Regions from separate parts of the Pseudomonas sp. BAY1663 genome, predicted to be linked through region 2. Evidence: riboswitches for the same ligand, from Rfam matches in the RefSeq annotation. Region 2 holds a riboswitch; the other holds the start of a gene.
The links. Region 2 has a riboswitch for cobalamin ahead of BAY1663_RS08700 (TonB-dependent receptor domain-containing protein). Riboswitches for the same ligand answer to the same signal wherever they lie in the genome.

Region 1: another riboswitch for cobalamin. It lies ahead of btuB (TonB-dependent vitamin B12 receptor); the one in region 2 lies ahead of BAY1663_RS08700 (TonB-dependent receptor domain-containing protein).

The regions. Positions count from the first base shown of each region.
Region 1 covers NZ_AZSV01000023.1:2,680-10,388, reverse strand. The annotation lists gene cydB (cytochrome d ubiquinol oxidase subunit II) at 1-482, shown strand, start outside; gene cydX (cytochrome bd-I oxidase subunit CydX) at 530-655, shown strand; gene BAY1663_RS08935 (cyd operon YbgE family protein) at 645-929, shown strand; gene BAY1663_RS08930 (C40 family peptidase) at 1,144-1,776, shown strand; gene BAY1663_RS08925 (C40 family peptidase) at 1,865-2,380, shown strand; gene nhaD (sodium:proton antiporter NhaD) at 2,535-3,797, shown strand; partial or broken gene BAY1663_RS08915 (metallophosphoesterase) at 3,841-4,646, opposite strand; cobalamin riboswitch at 4,797-5,011, shown strand; gene btuB (TonB-dependent vitamin B12 receptor) at 5,128-6,990, shown strand; gene BAY1663_RS08905 (hypothetical protein) at 7,018-7,593, shown strand; gene cobO (cob(I)yrinic acid a,c-diamide adenosyltransferase) at 7,593-7,709, shown strand, end outside.
Region 2 covers NZ_AZSV01000022.1:6,102-13,810, forward strand. The annotation lists partial or broken gene ribA (GTP cyclohydrolase II) at 67-683, shown strand; gene BAY1663_RS08690 (hypothetical protein) at 680-1,087, shown strand; gene BAY1663_RS08695 (cobalamin-binding protein) at 1,087-1,887, shown strand; partial or broken gene BAY1663_RS08700 (TonB-dependent receptor domain-containing protein) at 1,906-3,758, opposite strand; cobalamin riboswitch at 3,855-4,071, opposite strand; partial or broken gene BAY1663_RS08705 (AAA family ATPase) at 4,267-7,709, opposite strand, start outside.

The sequences.
Region 1 (7,709 bases), on a different contig from region 2:
GGCTGGTACTGGGTATCCAGGGCTTCAGCCAGCTGTCGGTCACCGACCCGGGGGCGGCGCTCAATCCGCTGCTGCACAAGCAGGTGGCGCAGGACAATGCCGGCTGGCTGGCCAACTACCGCCTGTATCCGCTCACCCTGGTTGCGCCGGTCATCGCCATCGCCGGCGCGCTGCTGGCCCTGCTCGGCTCCAGCCGCAACAGCGGTGCCGCGAGCTTCCTCGGCACCAGCCTGATGATCGTCGGCAGCATCTGCACCGCGGGCTTCGCGCTGTTCCCCTTCGTCTTCCCGTCGAGCCTGGACCCGGCATCGAGCCTGACCCTGTGGGATGCGGTATCCAGCCGCAAGACCCTGGGCATCATGTTCGTCGTGGCCTGCATCTTCGTGCCGCTGATCCTCTGCTACACGCTGTGGAGCTACGTGCGCATGTGGGGCCGGCTGAACGACAAGAGCATCGAGGCCAACCCCCACGGGCTGTACTGATCGCGCAGGCGGGCCGTCCGGGCCCGCCTCGCCAAGGAGAAACGACTATGTGGTACTTCACCTGGATTCTCGGTGTGCTGCTCGCCTGCAGCTTCGGCATCATCAACGCGCTGTGGCTCGAAGCCACGCAGGATCTGGATGCGGAGCCGGGCCGGGATCGGCATGGCCGCTGACTGGCTCTACCGGCCGGCCAGCCGCGCACTGTCGCTGCTGCTGGTCGCGCCGCTGGCGTTGCTGCTGCTGATTCATCCGGCGGCGATGCTCGACAGCCAGGGTGGCTACAGCCATCCGTTGCTGATGCTGGTGATGTGGGGCATCTCCGCGGGCTTCGTGCACGGCCTCGGCTTCGTTCCGCAATTCTGGCTCTGGCGCTGGCTGCTCGGGCCGCTGCCGGGCTGGACGCTGGCGGCACTGGGCTATCTGATCCTGTGGCAGGCGCAACGCTAGCGGCCGTTGCCGCTGTGCCAGCCGAATCCACGACCTGCCGGGCAGGCCGCCGGGGCGGCGTGCCACGGCTCATGCAAGGGCCGCCGGGCTGAGGTGGGTGGGCCAGACGTTTTGCCGCAGTCGAATCGTCACATTTCGTCCGATTGAATTTGATCATCGGCGCGAGAGCAGGCATAGTCGCCGGCACTTTGAAATCACCGACACGGTCGTGCCCATGCGCCAACGCTTCGCACCCCTCGTGCCCCTCGCACTGATTGCCCTGCTGACCGCTTGTGCCGGCCAGCCCGTCCAGACCGAACGGCAGTTCGTATCGCCTCGTCTGGCACAGCATCATCCCCTGGCCGAATTCGATTTCGCTGCCCTCGGCAAGGCGAGCGAAGACTCGCTGGACGCGCTCACCGACGAGCACGACTACCAGTTGCCGCACCTGGCCGACAGCATTCTCGAGCGGGGTTTCACCCTGGTCGGCACGCCATACCGCTATGGCGGCAATTCGACGAAGACCGGTTTCGATTGCAGCGGCTTCGTCGGCTTCCTGTTCCGCAAGGAGGCGGGCCTCGAACTGCCACGCTCCACCCGCGAGCTGATCAACCTCGATGCGCCCGTGATCGAGCGCGGCGAACTCGTGCCCGGGGATGTGGTGTTCTTCAACAACCGCGGCCGTGGCCGGGTCAGCCATGCCGGCATCTATATCGGCGACGACCGCTTCATTCACGCCTCCAGCAGCCGCAGCGGCGGAGTGCGGGTCGACAGCCTGGACGACAAGTACTGGCGGGCCAGCTACCTGGAAGCCAAGCGCGTACTGGCGCTGGCCCCGCAGTTGGCGTCGGGCTCGGTGCAGCACTGATTCCCGGTCATATTCGCTGACGCCGCGGGCTTGCGTCTTCGCGCGCCTGCCGGCAGAGTGATGGCTCGACCGCCAGGACCGCTCTGCCATGCCTTTTTCGGCTCGTCTCTCGATCATCCTGCTGATCGCTCTGCTCACCGCCTGCGCCGGCCCCGCACCGCAACCACCGGTCATCGCGCCGGTCGAACCGCCGGCTGCCGGTGCGGCCGAAGACGTTCTCTTCAGTGCCCTGGGCCTGGTCGGCACACCCTATCGCTACGGCGGGAACACGCCGGACAGCGGCTTCGATTGCAGTGGCCTGATCGGCTACGTCTACCGCGGTGCCGCTGGCATGAGCCTGCCGCGCACCACCAGCGAGATGAGCCGGATGCGCGGCACCGACGTCGGCCGCGGAGCCCTGCGCGCCGGTGACCTGCTGTTCTTCGCCACCAGCGGCGGGCGCCGCGTCAGCCATGCCGGGATCTACGTCGGCGAGGGGCGCTTCGTCCATGCGCCGTCGAGCGGCGGCACCGTGCGGCTGGACAGCCTGGCGAACAACTACTGGCAGAAGAACTACCTCGGCGCCAAGCGCCTGCTCGACGAGTCGCGTGTCGCCAGCAACTGAGCCTTCCGGATGTATACACATCCTGCAATGGTATGAATTTGACATGCCGCGATTCCTCAATCCTGAGGCTTTGGTTAAGATCTGCGCCCTCACTTCCTCACGTGCGCGGTCCCGCGCACACGCCAGATTTCCTAACCTTCGCTTTGGGTGATTTATGCCTGAAATACTTCCGTTCGTGCTCATTGCACTCGCCGTGGCTGCGCTACTGGGTGTGGTGCTTGAAGAAATAACCCACGTCAACAAGGCCAAGGTGACCTTGTTCTTCGGTACGCTGGCCTGGCTGCTGCTGTTCATCTTCTCGCCCGTGGGCGAGGAGCGGGACCTGGTGCTCGCCAGCCTCAACGAGAACATCGCCGAGATCGCCGGGCTGTGGATCTTCCTCGTCGCCGCGATGACCTTCGTCGCCTATCTGAACAAGAAAGGCATGATCGAGAACCTGATCTACCTGGTGCTGCCGCAGCGGATCAGCGAGCGGGCGCTGCTGTTCCTGACCGCGGCGTTCTGCTTCGTGTTCTCCTCGCTGGCGGACAACATCACCGCGACGCTGGTATCGATCACGCTGATCCTGTCGCTGCAGCTGGAGCGCGCCAAGACCATCAAGTTCGCCACCCTGGTGGTATTTGCGGTGAACTCCGGCGGTGTTGCACTGATCACCGGCGACGTCACCACGCTGATGATCTTCCTCGCCGGCAAGGTGCAGATCCTGCAGCTGCTGGCCCTGGCGCTGCCTGCCTTCCTCGCCGTCATGGTGCTGGCGGCGATCCTCTCCATCGGCATGAGCGGCGAGGTGCGGGTGCAGGCCCATCGCAAGGACGTGCGCGGCGTCGATGTCGCGATCGCGCTGATCTTCCTCAGCACCATTCTGTTCACCATCGCCGGCAACTTCTTCTTCCAGATTCCGCCGGTGCTGACCTTTCTTGCCGGCCTGTCGATCATGTTCCTGGTGGCGCGCTTCTTCAGCGACGACAACGACACCGATCCGATCCTCGAGTACGTTCGCCAGGTGGAATTCGAGACCCTGTTCTTCTTCCTCGGCATCCTGCTGCTGGTGGGCATGCTCAAGGAAATCCACGTGCTCGACGGGCTGGTGCGCATCTACGACCAGGTGCCGCCGATCATGGCCAACTACCTGATGGGCGTGCTTTCGGCGGCCATCGACAACGTGCCGCTGACCGCCGCGCTGCTCAAGTCCGGCCTGCAGATGGGCGTGGCCGAGTGGATGGTGCTGACCTACGCGGTCGGCGTGGGCGGCTCGCTGCTGGTGATCGGCTCGGCGGCGGGGATCGTCGCCATGAGCAAGGTGCAGGGGCTGACATTCGGCAGCTATCTCAAATATGCGCTCTACCTGTTCGTGGCCTTCAACATCGGTTTCGCCGGCGTCTACCTGGTCGGCTTGCTCATGTCCGGCGTGGCCTGAGGCGCCCGGCTGCTCCCGGCGAGTCGGGGAGTGGGGCGGCCGTTCACGGCCAGCCCAGGTTGAAGTGCGAACCGAGCGCGAAATGGCCGTCGAGCATGTCCCAGCGCTCGACACAGACCTTCTTCTGCGCGCCGGGCGTGAGTTTCAGCCGGTTGAAGGAGTTCGGCGAAGTGCCCCGCAGCCGCGAGGACAGCGTGGTGCCGGCCTGCACCATCCAGATCTCGCGCGCCAGCCCCTGGTACTGCCCGGACAGCGGCAGTACGTAGGCAGGTGGATGTGCCCGCCCATCACCAGGTCCAGGCCGAGTTCGGCCCAGCGCTGCAGGGCGGCTTCGGCGCCGTGCTGCAGGTTGCTCAGGTCGCTCTGCAGCATGGCGCCGAAGGGCTGGTGGGCGACCACGATGCGCACCTTGTCGCCGTCCGTGCGCGCCAGCCGCTGCGCCACGGCCTCGACCTGTTCGGCCGTCACCCGGCCGTCCTTGTGGCGCCGTGGGTGGGTCGTGTTGAGGCCGATCACCAGCATCTGCTCATTCTCGAAGACCGGCTCCAGTTCCTCGCCGAAGTGCCGACGGTAGTTGCCGTAGGGCGTGAGGAAGCGGGCGAAGAGGTTGTATAGCGGGATGTCGTGGTTGCCGGGAATCACCAGGGTTTCGCCGATGCCATGGCCGCGCAGGCGCTCGACGAACGCCCGCGCCGCGGCGAACTGGCCACGGCGGGCACGCTGGGTGATGTCGCCGGAGAAGATCAGCAGATCGGCGCCGTGCTCGCGCACGTGAGCCTCCAGCGCCTGGACCACGGGCGGTTGTTCGGTGCCGAAATGGGTGTCGGAAATCTGCAGGATGCTGGTCATGGGCGGCTACGTTCGTCCTGGCTGATCGGGGCATTGTTGCATTCGAAGCCTGTCGGCGTCCGCCGTTCCGGGCGATTGGGGCAGCCGGCGGGCAAGGGCGCGCAAGCGCTGCGACAACCCCACGGTTGCACCGTGCCCCGGCCATGGACTAACCTCCGCGTCGCCTCAGGTGCCACTGGCTCAATGCCAGGGTGAAACAGGGAAGCCGGTCCAGTCGCAACGACGATTCCGGCGCTGCCCCCGCAACGGTAGGCGAGTCGAGAAACCGCAACGGCCACTGTGCTCAAGCATGGGAAGGCGTGGTTTCGGGATGCTGCGGCATCCGCTCGCAAGCCCGGAGACCGGCCTGTCGCATTTCACTGACAGTGCGGCGGGCGCTGAGCGGGCGGGTACCTTGCGGGTACTCTCTCTTTCCGGTTCTTCCGTCTGTCTTCAGCGACCTTGTGTCGTGCGGGTGGGCACGACGGAGAATCTCGAACCAATGCGCAAGTCCCTTTCCCTGGCTGCAGTGCTGCTGGGCCTGCCTTCCTGTGTCCTGGCCCACGAGGGCGCCCTGCTGCTGGGCCAGCAGCTGATCACCGCCAGCCGTACCGGCACGTCGCCGGTATCCATCGCCTCCAGCAGCCTGATCACTCGTGACGACATCGAGCGCCAGCAGGCCGGCAGCGTGCCGGAATTGCTGCAACGCCTGGCCGGGGTCAGCGTCACCAGCAACGGCGGGCGCGGCAAGAGCACCTCGGTGTCCATCCGCGGCACCAGCGACAAGCATGTGCTGGTGCTGATCGATGGCATCCGGGTCGGTTCGGCCACCTCCGGCAGCGCCGCGCTGCAGAGCATCCCGGTCGAGCAGATCGAGCGTATCGAGGTCGTCCGCGGGCCGCGTTCCAGCCTGTACGGTTCGGAGGCCATGGGCGGGGTGATCCAGATCTTCACCCGTCGCGGCGGCGGCGACGGCTTCAAGCCCTATTTCTCGGCGGGCGCCGGCTCGCGCTCGAGCTACAGCGGCTCGGCCGGCGTGGCGGGCGGGCAGGGCAACGGCTGGTTCAACCTCGGCGTGGCCAGCGAGTCCACCGACGGCATCAATGCCCGTGCCTACCGCAGCAGTGCGCCCGGGGCCTTCGAGCCGGACGCCGACCGTTACCGCGAGCTGTCGGCCCAGCTGCGCGCCGGCTATCGCTTCGACAACGGCCTGGAACTCGACGGCAGCTGGCTGCAGAGCGAGAACCACAGCGACTTCGACAGCCGCTCCAGCAGCGGCGCCAGCGGCCGCAACGCCTACAGCGACGGCTCGCTGCAGGCGCTCAGCGGTCGCGCGCGCTTCGCGCCGCTGGCTTCCTGGGACGTCACCCTGCAGGCGGGGCACAGCGAGGACCTGGGCGACAACTTCCAGGACGGCCGCTTCTACTCGCGCTTCGACACCCGCCGCGACAGCGCCAGCTGGCAGAACGACTTCCATGTCGGCGAGGCGCAGCTGCTGACGCTCGGCATGGACTACCAGCAGGACCGCATCGACAGCAGCGACAGCTATGTCGAGGACAGCCGCTACAACCGTGGCTACTTCATCCAGTACCAGGCCGCCTTCGGCCGCCACGGCGTGCAGGCCGGCCTGCGCCGCGACAAGGACGAGTTCTTCGGCTCGCACGATACCGGCAGCCTCGGCTACAGCTTCGAGCTGAGCGAGGCGCTGACGCTGACCGCCGCCTACGGCACCGCCTACCGCGCGCCGACCTTCAACGACCTGTACTACCCGGCCAGCGCCTATACCGCCGGCAATCCGGAGGTCAAACCGGAGGAATCGGAAAGCTACGAGCTGGGCATCCGCGGCAGCCACGGCTGGGGCGAGTGGAGCGTCAACGCCTACGAGAACCGGATCGAGGACCTGATCGTCTGGGCGGGCAGCAGCCCCATGCGTCCGGAGAACGTCGACGTGGCGCGCATCCGCGGCATCGAGACCCGCGTCGCCACCGTGCTGGCCGGCTGGGACCTGGCGGCCAACTTGACTTTCATGGACCCGCAGGACCGCAGCAAGGCCAACCACGGCCACCTGCTGCAACGCCGCGCCAAGCGCCAGTTCAACCTGGACCTGGATCGCCAGTTCGGCGCCGTCGGCCTGGGCGCCTCGTTGTACGCCGCGAGCGAGCGCTTCGACAAGGCCAGCAATGCCCCCGACACCCGCATGCCCGGCTATGCCCTGCTGGACCTGCGCGGCGAGTACCGCCTCGACGACGCCTGGCGCCTGCAGGCCAAGCTGGCGAACCTGTTCGACCGCGAATACGAAACCACCCAGACCTACGAACAGCCTGGCCGCGCACTGTATTTCACCGTGCGCTACCAGGCCCTGTAACCGGCAACCCATCCGAGGAGTTTCACCATGCACGTCCTGTCCATGCGCGCCCAGTCGGCAATCGGCGTCGCGCTGATCCTGCTGATGGCCATGACCCGCGGCCAGCACTTCGCCAGCGTCGAGAACCTGCCCAGCGCCAGTTGGTCGATCTTCTTCCTCGCCGGCTTCTACCTGCGTCCGCGCTGGGCGTTCGCGCTGTTGTTCGCCGAGGCCTCGGTGCTGGATTTCGGCTCCCTGGCCAGCGGCAGCATCAGCGACTGGTGCCTGTCGCCGGCCTACTGGGCGCTGCTGCCGGCCTACGGCAGCCTGTGGCTGGCCGGGCGGCTGTTCGCCGGTTGGCAGCGCGACGATCTGCGCAGCCTGGCCGTGCTCGCGTCGACGCTGCTGGTGGCGGGCTTCGTCGGCTACCTGATCTCCGGCGGGGCGTTCTACTTCTTCTCCGGACGCTATCCGGAGCCGACCCTGGCCGGCTTCCTGCCGCGCATCGCCCAGTACCTGCCGCGCCACCTGGGCAACCTGGCGTTCTACGTCGGCACGGCGCTGGTGCTGCACCTCGGCATCGTCTCGGCGTTGCGCCTGGACCAGGCGCGGCGGGTGCACTGATGGACGCGCGCGACGCACGACACAAGGTGCGCATGCAGCGCAAGAAAGCGGTGGTCGACGCGAAGATCGCCGAGGCCCAGGACGAATACGGCCTGCTGCTGGTGCACACCGGCAAC
Region 2 (7,709 bases):
GCTTGCAGCTTGCAGCTTTTAGTTAGTGTTACAATATCCGCTTTTCTGCCTGCTGGGGTTTCTCCCGTGTCTGTCGTGTTCGTCGCTGCCTCCAAACTGCCGACGCCGTTCGGTGTGTTCACCATGCATGGTTTTCTCGATCAGGAAACGGGTAAGGAGCATGTCGCGCTGACGCTCGGCGACGTGGCCGATGGCACGCCGGTGCTGGGGCGGCTGCATTCCGAGTGCCTGACCGGCGACGCGCTGTTCAGCCTGCGCTGCGACTGCGGCTTCCAGCTGGAGGCGGCGCTGCGGGCGATCGCCGAGGAAGGCCGTGGCGTCCTGCTCTACCTGCGCCAGGAAGGCCGCGGCATCGGCTTGCTGAACAAGATTCGCGCCTACGAGCTGCAGGATGGTGGCGCCGACACCGTCGAGGCCAACGAGCGCCTGGCTTCGCCCCCGATATGCGCGACTACGGCATCTGCCTGCCGATGCTCGAACACCTGGGCATCGCCGAGATCAAGCTGATGACCAACAACCCGCGCAAGGTCAAGGCTTTGCAGGGCTTCGGCATCCGCGTCGCCGAGCGCAAGCCGCTGCAGATCGCGCACAACCCGCACAACCGCAAGTACCTCGCCACCAAGGCCGGCAAGCTGGGCCACATGCTCGGCGAGATCCATCAGGGCGAAGCCAAGCAGTCGTGAACCGCGTCGCCGCCCGCCGCCAGCTTGCCCGCGACGGCTGGCTGCATACCGTGTCGATGGTGCTGCCGGTACTGGTTCTCGGCCGGGTCGCGGCCCCGCTGGCCGAGTGGGGGCTGGCGCTGTTCGCCGCTGGACTCGTCTCGCTGTTCTTCAGCCTGCCGGCCTTCACCGCCTTCAAGCATGCGCTGATCGCCGCCGAACAGGCCCTGGACGGCAGTGCCGAACCCAGTGCCTGGGCGCAACTGCGCCGCGTTCGCCGCCGCGCCCTGCTGGTCGCCTCGCTACCGGCCTGGTTCGCTGCCGCCGGCACGCTGGCGGGCATGGAGCCGGTGGCGCAATTGCTGCTGGTGTTCGGCAGCCTTGCGCTGCTGGTGCTCTACCGCATTCCGCGGCAGCTGCACTGATGCGCGGCTTGCTGCTCGCCGCGCTGTTGCTGGCGGTGCTGCCCGCACCAGCGGCGCAACGGGTGGTGAGCCTGGCGCCCTCGCTCAGTGAAATCATGCTCGAACTGGATGCCGCGGATCGGCTGGTCGGCGTGCTGGATGGCGGCGAGCGGCCCGCAGCACTGGCGCAGGTGCCCTCGGTGGGGCGCTACGGCCAGGTGGAAATGGAAACCCTGCTCAGCCTGCGTCCCGATCTGGTCCTGCTCTGGCCGGACAGCGTGCCGCGCAGCCAGCGCGAGCAGCTGCAGCAGTTCGGTATTCCCGTGCTGGTGGTGGAGCAGACCCGCCTCGAAGGCCTGGCCGAACAGTTCAGGGTGATCGGCAGGGCGGCGGGGCGTGCCGAGCAGGGCGAGCGCCTGGCCGAGCAGTTTCGGGCAGGGCTCGCCGAGCTGCGCACAAGCTACGCCCGCGAGCGCCCGCTGCGGGTGTTCTACCAGATCTGGAATCGCCCGCTGTATACCCTCGGCGGCCGGCAGATCATCAGCGAAGCCATCGAGGTCTGTGGCGGGCGCAACGTCTTTGCCGATCTCTCCTTGGCGGCGCCGCAGGTGAGCATCGAAGCGGTGCTCGCCCGTGACCCGGAGGTGATCCTGGCCGGCAGCGGCGCACAGCTGGACGAGTGGCAGGCCTGGCCGCAGCTCGATGCCGTACGCAACGGGCGGTTGCTGGAAGTGCCCGACAAGGGGCTGGAGCGGCCGAGCTTCCAGATGCTGGGGGCGATCCGGAAGCTCTGCGAGGTGATGGTGCGGGCGGCGCCTTGAAGGCGTGCCCGCTTGCGGTCAGAGCGACGGAGTCCAGGTCATCGCGAACAGCAGGGTACGTCCGGCTTCGCGATACCCATAGTTCCGTGACGGGTCGAACCAGTTGGGCCCATCGGGGCGATCATAGGTTGCCAATGCATAGTCACGATCGAACAGGTTGTTGACCTTGGCCTCCCAACGCAGCTCCGGATGGCTCTGCCAGGCGGCGCGCAGGTCGAACACGCCATAGCCGGACAGCTCGCGGCTATTCGCGGCATTGTCGTAGCGGGTGCTGGAGATATGCCAGCCAGCCCCGACCGACAGGCTGGCGAAGGTCCGGTCGAGGTCGACGCTGAGCGTGCGTTTGGCGCGGCGCGCCAGAACATGGCCACTGTCCCGGTCGCGCGGATCGATGATGCTCAGGCCAAGGCTGGCCTGCCAACCCAGCAGCTCGCGCGCCGCGCTGGCCTCGAACCCGTTGATTCGCGCATGGCTGACGTTCTCCATCCGGGTTCCACCCCAGGCGATCATGTCTTCGACGTCGGTGCGATAGAGCGAGGCTTCGAGCAGGGTATCGTCCAGCTCGGCGCGCCACTGCAGCTCGTAGGTCTTCGAGGTCTCCGGCTCCAGGTCCGGGTTGGGCCCCAGGCCGGCGGAGCATAGAGGTCGGTGAAGGTCGGCGCGCGGAAGCCCTCGCCATAGCTCAGAATCCAGCGCTGCGACTGGCCGACCGGCAGGCTGAACGCCGCGTTCCAGCTGTTGTGGCTGCCGAACTGCTGGTTGTCGTCGTGGCGCAGGCCCAGCTCGGTGCCAAAGTGCTCGCCCTGGAAGCTGTGCTGGGCGAAGAAGGCCAGGTTGTCGCGGCTGTCTTCCTGATAGGCCGTGGTGGCGTCCAGGCGGTCTTCGTACCAGTCGCTGCCGAGGCTCAGCTGCTGGCGCTCGTCCAGTTGCAGGCGGTTGATCCAGGCGGCGGAATGGCGGGTGGTCTCCAGCAACCCATCGTTGTAGTTGGAACCGACCGCACGGTTGCGGTCGAAACTGCGGCCCAGTTCCAGGCGGCTGTTCCAGATAGGGGCCAGCTGGCCGTCCAGGTAGCCGCTGTAGCTGCTGAGGCGAAACTCGTCCTGCGGCGTGCCGGGGGCGAATTCGTAAGCGTCGTCGTACTCGTTCTTGCCGCGCTGATCGTTGAGGCTCAGGCCGGCTTTCCAGTCGGCGTTCAGCCGATGATCCAGCTTCAGGTGCAACGCCTTGCTGCGCTGGCCGTCGTCGTCGCGATCGGCGCCGCGATTGTCGCGGGTGATGTCGAAGCCGCCGCGCTCGTCGAGGCTCGCGCCCAGGTGGACGCGGGTCCGCTCGGTTCCGGCTGCCAGGCTCAGGCTGCGCTGGAAGGTCTGGTCGCTGCCGGCGGCAAGGCGGAGCTCCGGCGTCAGCCCCGGCTCGCCGCTGCGGGTGAAGATCTGGATGACGCCACCGATGGCATCCGCGCCATAGAGCGACGAGCGCGGGCCGCGGATCACTTCGACGCGCTCGATATTGTCGATGGCCAGGTAGTCGAGACGGGCGAAGCCGCTGGTGGCCGAGGCAATGCGCTGGCCGTCGACCAGCACCAGGGTCTGCGCCGTGCCGGTGCCGCGCAGCGATAGCGATGGCAGGCCGCCAGCACTGCTGATCTGCACGCCGGGCACGCGGCGCAGCAGCTCGGGCACGCTGCGCGCCTGCAGGCGCTCGATGTCGGTGCGGGTGAATACGGCGTTGGCTGCCGTGGCCTGGGCGCGGGGTTCGGCCTGGCGGGCCGAGGTGATGAGCATGCTCGGCAGCTCCTGCTCGGCATCGGCGAACACCTGGGCGCCGGGCAGCAGCGCTACGGCCAGGGCGAGACGGGACAGTTTCATTCTTGGAATTCCTCAAAAGATCGCAGACTTTTGAGGAGGGCAGGAACAAGCGCGGGGATGACGGGCAGCAGCGCTTGACGGTGCTGCCCTCCGCAACACCAGTCGAATCCGTCAGGCCGGTCTCCGGGCTTTCGACGCGCATCGCGCTCGCCTTCCCATGTCGGAACACAGTGGCTGTCGAGCGGACGGCGATCCCGAGGATCGCGGTCGATTACCGTTGCGGGGGCAGCGCCGGCCTTGCTCCTGCGAGCGCACCGGCTTCCCGTTTAATGCGGACCTTGCGGTCGTGCACACCTGGGCGGATAAGAAAACGCGCGAACCTTACGGCCGGGCGCGGGGAAACACAAGTGGACGACGCAAAGCAGCGAGCCGCCACCGCGCCCGCCTGAAGCTTGAAAGGCATCGCCCCGAGGTCGGGCCTCCCACAAAAGCAGCGGGCCTCCACCGAACCTGTGGGCGCGCCCTCGCGGCGATACAGGCCGCAGGCCTGCCCGAGCGGCGACAGGTCCTACGACAGCCCTCCGACGATGCGCAGCGCGCTCTGGCCGTTGCCCTGGCGCTGCACCTGGATCTGCACCGGAATGCGCTCGTGCATCTCGGCCACGTGGGAAATCACCGCCACCTTGCGCCCCTGCGCCTGCAGCGAGTCCAGCGCGTCCATGGCGATCTGCAGCGACTCGGGGTCGAGGCTGCCGAAGCCCTCGTCGATGAACAGCGATTCGATGCGCAGCTTGCTCGATGCCATCGAGGCCAGGCCCAGCGCCAGCGCGAGGGAGACCAGGAAGGTCTCGCCGCCGGACAGCGAGTGCACCGAGCGCAGTTCGTCGCCCATCTCGGTATCCATCACCAAAAGCCCCAGCGGCTGCCGCCGCGCTTGAGCCGGTAGCGCCGGGCCAGCTGGCGCAGCTGCACGTTGGCGTGCTGCACCAGCAGGTCGAGGTTGTAGCCTTGCGCGATCTTGCGGAAGGCGCCGCCGTCGCTGGAGCCGATCAGCGCGGCGATACGCCCCCAGCGCTGCTGCTCGGCGCGTGCCTCGTCGATCTGCGCCAGCAGCGCCTGGCTCTGGCTGCGGCGCTTGTCGTCGTCGAGCAGCGCGGCGCGGGTTTCGGCGCAGCGCTGCTCGGCCTGCTCGCAGCGTTGCAGCTGTTCGGCGTGCTCGTGTTGCAACTGCCCGGCATCCGGCGCCTCGGCCTGTTGTTGGTGGTGGCTGGCCAGCCGGCCGAGGCAGCCGTCGAGGCGCTCGCGGCAACGGGTCAGGGTTTCGGTGTTCTGCTGCAGGCGCTGGCGCGCCTCGGCCAGTAGCGCGTCGTCCATCTGCAGCAACTGGGCGAGGGTGGCATCGTCCAGCTCCGGATGGGCGCTGCGCCAGGCGGCCAGTTCGGCCTGCAGCGCCTCGTGCTCCTGCGCCAGTTCGACGTGGCGCTGGCGGCAGTTGTCCTGCTCGCTCTGCAGGCGGGTCAGGCCGAGCTTGCTGTCGTTGAGCTGGCGGTCGATGTCGATCTGCGCCTGGCGGGCGGCCTGGATGGCGGCGTCCAGTTGCTGTTGCCAGGCACTGGCGCTGGCCTGCTCACCGAGGCTGGTGCGCAGTGCCTGCCGGCAGGCCAGCAGCAGTTTCTCGCGTTCGGCCAGGCGTGCCTGGCAGCTCGTCTGCTTCTCTTGCCGATGGCGCTGCTGCAGCTGTTCGTCACCCAGGCGCTGCTCGCACTGGCGCAGCTCCTCGGCCTGCTCGGCCTGCGCCTGCAGCTGTTGCAGGCGCGTCGCGACGTCGGCGTCCAGTTGCATGAAGGTCTGCGCCGGGTCTTCGCGCCAACGCGGCAGCCGTTCGGCCGGCAGCAGCCCGGCGAACGCCGCAAGTTCCTCGTCGAGCTGCTGGCCGTCGCGGGCGAGGGCGTCGTGCTGGCGGGCGAGCTGCTGGGTCGCTTCGACACAGGCTTCGCGTGCCGCCTGCCAGGCCTGTTGCAGGGTTTCGCTGCGCTGTTGCAGGGCCAGCAGCTGCTGCTGGCGGCCGCTGGCGGCGGCGATCTGCTCCCGAAGCCGATCCAGTTCGCGTTCCAGCCATTGCGAGCGCTCCGCTTGCGGCTGCCGGAGCAGCTGCGCATGCGCAGGCAGGGCCTGCAGGCGTGGCGCCAGGACCTGCAGCTGTGCCTCGACTTCGGCCTGGCGCTGCTGCGTCTGGCGCAGCTGGGTAGTGAGCGTGACGTGTCGATCGCGCAGTTCCTGCAGGCGCAGATCCTGGGCCTGCAGCGCCTGGCGGACGCGCTCGGCCTCGCCGTCGTCCTGCTGGTCGAGGCCGGCGAGCAGCGCATCGGCCTGGTGCCAGGGGTGCTCATGGCTGCCGCAGACCGGGCAGGGCTCGCCCGGAACCAGTGTCGCGCGCAAAGCTTCGACATTCTCGCTACGCGCCAGACGCTGGCGTTCGAGCAGGGCGAGGGTGACCTTGAGTGCCTGCTCGGCGGCATCGCGCTCGGCGCGCACCTGCTTGCCCAATGGCACCAGGCCGTCCAGCTCGGCCTGCTGCCCGCCGTGGGCATCGGCCAGCTCGCGTCGGCTGGCCTCGAGCGTCAGTTGCTGCGCCCAGAGTTGCCCGAGCGTTTCGCTTTCGCGTTCGGCCTGGCGCCATTCGTCCAACTGTCGGTGCAGCCGGGCAAGCTGTTCGGCCAGCCCGACTTCGCTGTCGCGCTCGCGTTGCAGCGCGTCGAGCGCCTCGCGGGCCAGGTTCTGCTCGGTTTCGGCGGCCTTGGCCTGCGCCGCCAGCGCGGGAAGTTCGCGCTGGCCCTGCTGCAGGCGTGCGGCCAGTTGCACCGCCTGTTGCAGACGCGGACGGTAACCGCCCCAGGCGGCGCAGAGCGGCTGCAGTTCAGCACTCGTGTCGAGTTGTCGGGTCAGTGCCGCGAGCTGTTCGGCGACGCGCTGCTGGCGTTCGGCGAGCTGCCCGAGCGCCGCCTCGCCGGCACGCGCGTCGGCCTCGGCCCGGGCGCTTTCTTCGCGGATCGTGGTCAGGTCGGCGTTAAGATGGCTCAGGCGTTCTTCCTCGCGGCGCGCCTGGACGAGCCGCGGCTCGGCGGCCTGGCGGGTCTGTTCGGCCGAACGCAGCTGGTTGCCGGCCGCGTCGCATTGACCCTGCAGTTCGGCGAGACGCTGCTGCAGGCTTTGCTTCTCGCGCTGCAGGCGAGCCAGGCTGTCGGCGGCCTTGCCCAGCAGCGGATCGAGCGCCTGCTGGCGGAGGAAACGATGGCGCTGCGGTGCGAGCTGCTCGAACAGCTCGAGAATGCGCCGGGCTTCGCCCAGGCTCTCGTGCTCGTCTTCGGCGTCCTGCAACTGCTGGCGGGCGGCAGTGCGCTCGCCCTCCAGGCGCTGCAGCTCGGTGAGCCACTGCCGCTGGGCTTCGAGTGCCTTGAGTTGCTGCTGCAGGGCTTTCAGTTCGTCGAGCTGGGCCTGGTGCTCGTGTTCCAGCGTCGTGCGCTGTTCCGGCTCCAGTGGCTTTAGCCCGCCGGCCTGCTGCTCCAGGCGAACGAGGTTTTCCCTGGCCTGCTTGGCGGCCTCGAAGGCGGCCTGGCCGAGGCGGCTGTAGAGGCCGGTGTCGGTGAGCTTTTCCAGCAATGTGCCGCGCTCGTTGTCGTCGGCCTTGAGGAAGGCGGAGAACTCGCTCTGCGCCAGCAGCACGGCGCGGGTGAACTGCGCCAGGGTGAGGCCGAGCCGGGCTTCCAGCAGCTCCTTGAACTCGCGCTTCTTGCCGCTGGCCAGCACTTGCCCGCTGTCCAGCTCGGTGAGGCTCTGGTTGCTGGCCTGCAGGCGCCCGTCGAGCTTCTCGCGCGCGCGCTTGACCTCCCAGCGGCGCGATAGCGGCGGCCATCGACGCCGACGAAATCCACCTCGGCATAGCCGCTGCCACAGCCTCGGCGCAGCAGGTTGCGTTCGTCGCCGCCGCCGATCTCGGTATCGAGATCGGGC